One region of the Agrobacterium vaccinii genome, then DNA from elsewhere that is predicted to be linked to it. Evidence: riboswitches for the same ligand, from Rfam matches in the RefSeq annotation. Region 1 holds a riboswitch; the other holds the start of a gene.
What was found. Region 1 has a riboswitch for S-adenosylmethionine ahead of metA (homoserine O-acetyltransferase MetA). Riboswitches for the same ligand answer to the same signal wherever they lie in the genome.
Positions count from the first base shown of each region.

Region 2: another riboswitch for S-adenosylmethionine. It lies ahead of HRR99_RS01400 (O-succinylhomoserine sulfhydrylase); the one in region 1 lies ahead of metA (homoserine O-acetyltransferase MetA).

Region 1 covers NZ_CP054150.1:2,833,971-2,838,164, reverse strand. The annotation lists gene HRR99_RS13845 (aldose epimerase family protein) at 1-877, opposite strand, end outside; gene metA (homoserine O-acetyltransferase MetA) at 948-1,874, opposite strand; SAM riboswitch at 1,953-2,029, opposite strand; gene HRR99_RS13835 (thiamine diphosphokinase) at 2,119-2,769, shown strand; gene HRR99_RS13830 (ABC-F family ATP-binding cassette domain-containing protein) at 2,774-4,194, shown strand, end outside.
Region 2 covers NZ_CP054150.1:277,251-281,444, reverse strand. The annotation lists tRNA gene HRR99_RS01410 (tRNA-Gly) at 400-473, opposite strand; gene HRR99_RS01405 (2'-deoxycytidine 5'-triphosphate deaminase) at 521-1,618, opposite strand; SAM riboswitch at 1,694-1,772, shown strand; gene HRR99_RS01400 (O-succinylhomoserine sulfhydrylase) at 1,818-3,002, shown strand; gene apaG (Co2+/Mg2+ efflux protein ApaG) at 3,184-3,576, shown strand; gene HRR99_RS01390 (tannase/feruloyl esterase family alpha/beta hydrolase) at 3,679-4,194, shown strand, end outside.

The DNA of each region.
Region 1 (4,194 bases):
CATCGAGGCCCGGTACGGCTACGTTAAGCTTGAAGGCCGAGTAGAACTGCACGCCCGGCTCGGTGGTGTGGACCTCTAGCGTAACGTTTGAGGCGGGGGCATAGACGCGTGCCACTTTGCGCTTTGCCACGCGCTGTGGCGACAGGCAGAAATTGTGGTCGTAGGAAACCTGCTGGCCGTTTTCTTCACGCCGCATCGGGGTGGATGTGCGCAGGTCGAAGACGGTGCCGTCTACGGGGCGAATTTCTCCGGTCGGAATTTGCCGCTCGGTTGTTGGCAAATAATGGTCGGCTGCAATTTCGATCTCATGACCGAGTGCCGTTTCTGCGCCATCCAGATTGAAATAGGAGTGCTGGCAGATGTTGGCGATCGTCTGCGCGTCTGTGGTGGTTTCATAGGCTACGGAAAGCACGCCGCCTTCGCGGATCGTATAGGTCGCTCGTACGGTGCAATTTCCTGGATAACCGGCGCGGCCATCCGGGTCGACGATCTGCAACACCACATGGCTTGGGCCATGTTCCATGATCATCCAGTTGCGTTTGCCGATATTGTCGCTGCCGCCGTGGAGATGCGTGACGCCCTTCTCGTTCAGTTCCAGCTGATAGGCTTTGCCATCGATGCTGAATTTGCCGTCACCAATGCGGTTGGCGTTACGACCGGGTGTCGCGCCGAAATACGACGAATATTTCGGGTAATCATCGAAGTTATCGAAGCCGAGAACCAGCGGCGGCTGGTGTCCTTCGAGCCGGAGATCCTGAATGACCGCACCCCAGGTGATGACGTGAGCCGTCAGCCCACCGGCGGAAATCGTCACACGCTCCACCTTTTCGCCATTTGACGTCATGCCGAAATTTTCCCGTGCGCCAGCTTCGCTCATCGTGTCACTCTCCCGATCAATAAACAGGGCCGGACGTTGCTTTATTTTCCGCGCCCGCGCAATTGCTGAATTAGGCTTTGGTCTTGCCGATGTCCTGTGGGTCATACGGCGTTGTCTGGTAGATTTCGTTGATCCAGTTGCCGAAGAAGAGATGGGCGTGGCTGCGCCAGCGGTTCAACGGTGTCAGGTCCGGGTCGTTATGGGGGAAGTAGTCATGCGGCACCTTGATCGGCACGCCTGATTTCACATCGCGGAAATATTCTTCGGAAAGCGATGTGGAATCATATTCGACATGGTTGAACATGTAGAGCCGCTTGCCGATGCGCTCATGCACGAGACAAACCCCCATCTCCTCTGACTCCATCAGGATTTCGAGGTCGGGGTTCTTCTCGATGTCGGCGCGGCGCACCTCCGTCCAGCGGGAAACGGGCACCTGAAAATCATCCGAGAAACCGTTGAGATAAATGGATGCCGGGGAAAGATTGCGGTGGCGATAGACGCCGAACGCTTTCTCTTTCAACTCGTGTTTGGGAACGCCATGGAAATGGTAGATCGCGGCCATCGCGCCCCAGCAGACATTAAGCGTCGAATGGACGTTGGTCTGCGTCCAGTCGAAAATCTTCTGCATCTCGTCCCAGTAGGTCACGTCTTCATAGGTGAGTTTTTCGACCGGTGCGCCGGTGATGATGAAGCCATCGAACTTGCGGTGGCGCACCTCTTCCCAGGTTTCGTAAAAGGACAGAAGGTGTTCTTCCGGCGTATTCTTGGCGCGGTGACCACCGATGCGCACCAGCGACAGCTCCACCTGAAGCGGCGATGCGCCGACCAGTCGGGCCATCTGTATCTCGGTTTTGATCTTGTTGGGCATGAGATTGAGAAGCCCGATCTGCAGCGGGCGAATATCCTGCCGGATCGCCGCTGTTTCCGTCATGACCCGCACGCCCTCATTCACGAGGGTCTCGAAAGCAGGCAGCGTATCGGGTATCTTAATAGGCATCTCGAACTCTCACTTTCCTGGCAGCGCCGGCCCAGAAAACAAAAAACCGGCAGCGAAATCGCAGCCGGTCCTCGGAAATTGCCTGTTTCCTCGACCATTTAGCAACTTCTTTAAAGTGGCTGCAAGCCGGTCGGCAAATCACCACTGGCAGGTGTCATAATCCTGTCTGCGGCGAAAATCAATATCGCCGCATTGGCTGCGTTTCGGCCTTTCCTTGTCGTACCTTTCCGGGCTATGGCAGGACATGACCTCGGCGCATTTCACCATTTTGCTCGGCGGAACCATTACCGTCACGGATCGCCTGCAAAAGGCGGTGGCTGGGACGCGTGTGATCGCTGCCGATAGCGGCATGCGCCATGCCTCCGTGCTGGGGCTGACGCCTGAGCTTTGGGTAGGTGACTTCGACTCCTCGGATGCCGACCTGATGTCGCAATGGCCCGATACGCCACAACAGCCCTTTCCAGCCGCAAAAGGTGTGACGGATGGGGAAATTGCGGTGTCGGAAGCTCTGTCGCGTGGTGCGAAGCGGCTGACATTGGTCGGCGCTTTGGCTGGCGAAAGATCCGATCACGCCCTGTTCCATCTGCTCTACGCCGTCTCGCTGGCGGAACGCGGTTTCGATGTTGTATTGACCTCCGGCACGGAAGAAGCCTATCCGCTTCTGGCTACCGAGCTTGCGCTCGATCTGCCTGTCGGATCGCTGTTTTCCGTTGCGGGTTTCACGGCTCTTGATGGTCTCGACATCGAAAATGCGCGATACCCTCTTGCAGAATTTGCGCTTGCCTTTGGCTCGTCGCGCACTATTTCCAACGTGGCGGAAGGGCCTTTGCGCCTTCGCCTCAAAAGCGGCAAGGCCATCGTCCTTGCCCGTCCCTATGATTTGACCGGAGCCTGATGCCTTGGCACCCCCGATTCTGAAACTCGACGACATCAAGCTGACATTTGGCGTGACCCCGCTGCTCGACGGTGCAAACCTGCAAGTGGAACCGGGCGACCGCATCTGCCTTGTCGGACGCAATGGTTCCGGCAAATCGACGCTGATGAAAATTGCTGCCGGTCTGGTGGAAGCGCAATCGGGCGAGGTTTTCCGCCATCCGTCTGCGACGATCCGGTATCTGGAGCAGGCGCCGGATTTTGCCGGTTTCGAGACGGTTCAAGCCTATGCGGAAGCGGGTCTGGGACCGGGCGACGATGCTTATCGCGTCACCTATCTGCTTGAGCATCTGGGGCTGACGGGGCAGGAGCATCCATCCAGCCTTTCGGGCGGAGAGGCGCGCCGGGCAGCGCTTGTGCGCGTCATGGCGCCCGAACCCGATATTTTGATGCTCGACGAGCCCACCAACCATCTCGACCTGCCGACCATTGAGTGGCTGGAAGGAGAATTGCAGCAGACACGCAGCGCGCTGGTTCTGATTTCGCACGACCGTCGTTTTCTCGAAAAAGTCTCGACCGCTACCGTCTGGCTCGATCGCGGTACGTCGCGCCGTCTCAGCCGTGGCTTTGCCCATTTCGAGGAATGGCGCGACAAGGTGCTGGAAGAGGAAGAGCTGGAGCAGCACAAGCTCGGCAAGGCCATCGAGCGCGAAGAACACTGGATGCGGTATGGTGTCACCGCCCGCCGCAAGCGCAACATGCGCCGTGTGGGTGAGTTGCGCGATATGCGGGCTGCCTACCGTGGTCACAACGGCCCGCAAGGCACCGTTCAGGCGACGGCAGCCGAGGGGCGCGAATCCGGCAAGCTGGTCATCGAGGCCGAGGCCATCACCAAATCCTATGGCGAGCGGACCATCGTTGCGCCGTTTTCGCTGCGGGTCCACCGGGGCGATTGCATCGGCTTCGTAGGTCCCAACGGTGCAGGCAAGACGACATTGCTGAAAATGCTGACGGGCGAGTTGGCGCCCGATAGCGGCACGGTCAAGCTCGGCACCAAACTGGAAATCGCAACGCTCGACCAGAAGCGTGAAGACCTGAACCTCGAGGACACGCTCGCCCATTATTTGACGGACGGGCGTGGCGAAAACCTTCTCGTCAACGGCGAAGTGAAGCATGTCACGGGTTACATGAAGGATTTCCTGTTCCAGCCGGAGCAGGCCCGCACGCCCATTCGCAAATTGTCCGGTGGCGAGCGCGCGCGCTTGATGCTGGCACGTATTCTGGCAAAGCCGACCAATCTTCTGATCCTCGACGAACCGACCAACGATCTCGACATCGAAACGCTCGATCTGTTGCAGGAGATCGTCGCTGGCTTCTCTGGCACCGTCATTCTGGTCAGCCACGACCGCGACTTCCTCGACCGCACTGTGACATCGACGATTGCGCC
Region 2 (4,194 bases), 580 kb from region 1:
CTTTGGAATAGGCAATCACCCTTGACGATGGCTTCGGCATAACGCGCGCCCATATCAATTGGTGCGTTACGCAAAATCGACCAAGACTCTCTGAACTTGCCCGACCACAACTATGTGCTCTAGCATCAGCGCGGAAATCGTTACGCTGAAAAATTCAGAAAGGTGAGAAATGCGGCTGGCGTCTCCTCGAATGTAAGTATTCCCGCGCCGGCGCCGTGTCTAAAACAATTGAGGCAACAGAGTCGATTGAAGCAGCCAGAGAGTTGGCCAGGCATACGACCGTAAAGATGACCAAACGCTACAGCCGTGGTGACGGTCTAGATATGAGCCGTAAAGTTGCCGAAGCGCGGGCTAAAAACCGCACCTGACAAAAGTGGCGCGAAATTTCATTAAAGTTACTGGAGCGGGTGAAGGGAATCGAACCCTCGTATTCAGCTTGGGAAGCTGCTGCTCTACCATTGAGCTACACCCGCGCAGACCTGAGGGTCTGATAGTTCCTGGAGGCTGTCAAGCTTTGTGGTTATTCGGCGCGGAAGTGTTTGGACAGTTTCAGGCCCTGCGCTTGATAGTTGGAGCCCAGGCCCGAGCCGTAGAGGCCTTCGGGTTTGGTGAGCATGTGTTCATAGACGAGGCGGCCGACGATCTGGCCGTGTTCCAAGATGAAGGGGACTTCGTGGCTGCGGACTTCGAGGACGGCGCGGCTGCCGGTGCCGCCGGCGCTGGCGTGGCCGAAGCCGGGGTCGAAGAAGCCGGCGTAGTGGACGCGGAATTCGCCGACCAGCGGATCGAAGGGCGTCATTTCGGCAGCGTAGAGCGGTGGAACGTGGACGGCTTCCTGCGAGACGAGGATGTAGAATTCATCCGGATCGAGAATGAGTTCGGCTCGACCCCGCGAATAGATCGGGTCCCAGAAATCCAGCACGTCATGGGCCGCCTTCTGGTCGACATCGACAACCGCCGTGTGATGCTTGCCACGGTAGCCGATCAGCCCGAGCTCACCGAACCCCTGGAGATCGATGGACAGGGCAATGCCTCCGCCGGAGACGTTGGGCGTCTCGCTGGCAACCAGTATTTCACTTTCATGCAGGGCCAGCAGCTCGGTATCGGCCAGCACGGAATGGCCGATGCGGAAGCGGATTTGCGAGAGGCGCGAGCCCTGGCGCACGACGATGGGGAAGGTGCGCGGGCTGATTTCCAGATAAAGTGGGCCGTTATAGCCTGCTGGGATCTTGTCAAATTCCTGCGCGTGGTCGGTGATGACGCGGGTGAAAATATCGAGACGGCCCGTGGAGCTTTTCGGGTTTGCCGAGGCCGACATGCCCTGCGGAAGTGCGAGAGCTTCCATCAGTGGCACGATGTAGACGCAGCCGGTTTCCAGAACCGCGCCGTCGCTGAGATCGATCTCGTGCAGGCTGAGACGTGTGAGCTTTTCGATGACCTTTGTCGTGGGGCCGGGCATGAAGCTGGCGCGCACGCGATAGGCTTTCGCGCCCAGACGCAGATCGAGGCTGGCAGGCTGAATCTGGTCGGCATCCAGCGACCGTTCGCTCGTCAATTGGCCTGAAGCGAACAGTTCCCGGATCGCGCCATCCGCCAGTATGCCCGTCGTTCTCGTCATCTTTTGATCATCCCTTTTCACGGCGACAAAACCAAAAGCCAGGCATTGACGCAAGTCGTTAACGGAGTTATGGCAATCTTATCCCGTGGTGATTTGGCCGGTCGGCTTGCAGCCACGTTAAATAAGTGGCTAAAAAGACCGGGTGCGCTTGTAACCGGTCTGCTTTTGCGACCGGTTTTTTTGTTTGTAAGGTGATGACATGAGCAAGAAATGGCGCCCGGCAACGCAACTGGTTCACGGCGGTACGCTGCGGTCCGAATATGGCGAGACCTCTGAGGCAATCTATCTGACCCAAGGCTTCGTCTATGACAGCTCGGAAGCGGCGGAAGCCCGTTTCAAGGGCGAAACCGAGGGCTTCATCTACGCCCGCTACGCCAGCCCCACCAATGACATGTTTGAAAAGCGCATGTGCCTGCTGGAGGGTGCCGAAGATGCCCGCGCCACGGCATCCGGCATGGCTGCCGTCAGCGCCGCCATTTTGTGCCAGTTGAAGGCAGGCGATCACATCGTGGCTGCCCGCGCCCTGTTCGGCTCCTGCCGCTGGGTTGTTGAAACGCTGGCGCCGAAATACGGCATCGAGTGCACGCTGGTCGATGGTCGTGATCTGGCCAATTGGGAAAAGGCGATCCAGCCGAACACCCAGCTGTTCTTCCTTGAAAGCCCGACGAACCCGACGCTGGAAGTGGTCGATATTGCTGGCGTGGCCAAGCTCGCCAACCAGATCGACGCGAAAGTGGTGGTCGACAACGTGTTTGCCACGCCGCTTTTCCAGAAGCCATTGGAGTTGGGGGCGCATATCGTCGTCTACTCCGCAACCAAGCATATCGATGGCCAGGGCCGTTGCCTGGGTGGCGTCGTTCTCTCGGACAAGAAATGGATCGAGGAAGAGCTTCAGGATTATTTCCGCCACACCGGCCCTGCCCTTTCGCCTTTCAACGCATGGACGCTGTTGAAGGGTATCGAGACGCTGCCGCTGCGCGTGCGCCAGCAGACGGCGAATGCAGGCAAGATTGCAGATTTTCTCGCCGAGCAGAACAAGGTCGCCAAGGTCATCTACCCGGGCCGTGCCGACCATCCGCAGGCCGATATCATTGCCAAGCAGATGACGGGCGGCTCGACGCTGGTCTGCTTCGAATTGAAGGGCGGCAAGGAGGCGGCGTTCAAGCTGCAGAACGCGCTTGAAGTCGTCAAGATTTCCAACAATCTGGGCGATGCCAAGAGCCTGATTACACATCCCGGCACGACAACGCACAAGAACCTGACGGACGAGGCGCGTGCTGAGCTCGGTATTTCCGGCGGCACGTTGCGCCTGTCCTGCGGCATCGAGGACACCGACGACCTGTTGGAAGATTTCGCAGCAGCGCTGGCACAGGTCTCGGCCTAAGAGACCCTTAAGGCCCGGCATTATCAGCCGGGCCGCTTCTGTTTACCAATAAACTTATCCCTGACAGACGAAATGCACGGCTGTTTTGTAAAGCAAAGCTAATATGGGTCTTACCTTTCTTGACCACGGCCCGCGCCTGTAGTGTAGAATGTCTTGACAACAATGACTTAGGGCCCTGTGAATGTACCGTGCACTGACAAGAGAGATCGAGGTCACCGTAGACCCGTATTATCTTGAGGAGCAGTCCGACCCGGATGACAACCGCTACGTCTGGGGCTACACGGTCGTGATTTCCAACAACTCGGATATATCGGTGACGCTGGTCAGTCGCTACTGGCACATTACCGATGAAAATGGCCAAGTGGACGAGGTCTCCGGCCCCGGCGTGATCGGCGAACAGCCGCATCTGAAGCCCGGCGATACCTACGAATATTCATCTGGCTGCCCGCTGGATACGCCGTCCGGGCTGATGTTCGGCCATTACGAAATGCAGGCCGAGACGGGCGAGGTCTTCACCGTCGCCATTCCCGCCTTTTCCCTCGACAGCCCCGGATTGTCGCGCGTGCTGAATTGAACGAATACAGCTTACGGTTATGAATCGGGCCGTTTTTGTTATTTGTTCTTCCGGTTGCAATCCTTAAAACTTGTCGCGTCACCGTTTCTGGGAGGAAAACACATGACGCGATCTATCCTGCTGGCAGGCCCGGTGTTTCTCGGTCTGCTCGTTTCCACCTCGGAACTCGCGCAAAATCGAAGCAGCTTTCTCGTTCAGGATGACCGGACGGACCTGTCTTCCGCCACCGTCTCGGCCAATATGCAATGCAGCGTGCTTGCGGCGCAGACATTTGATGAGGTGACGATGCTGAGCGTCCGGCATGTGGAAGCGCAGGGCAAGGTGCCGGGCTTTTGCCATGTCACCGGATATATCCAACCCCAGATTCGGTTTGAAATTGCACTGCCGGACAGCTGGAATCGGCGCGTCTACATGTTCGGAAATGGCGGTTATGCCGGAGAGGATCTGGCCGCCCCGTCCCGCCTCGAGACGCGTAACGCTGCCTTGCAAAGGGGATTCATCAGCGTCCAGCAAAACACCGGTCATGACGCGAAAACCTATGATCTGGGAGACTTTGCGTCGGATATGGCGCTCCTGGTGGATTACGGTTCGCGGGCGGTCCACGTGACATTGCAAACG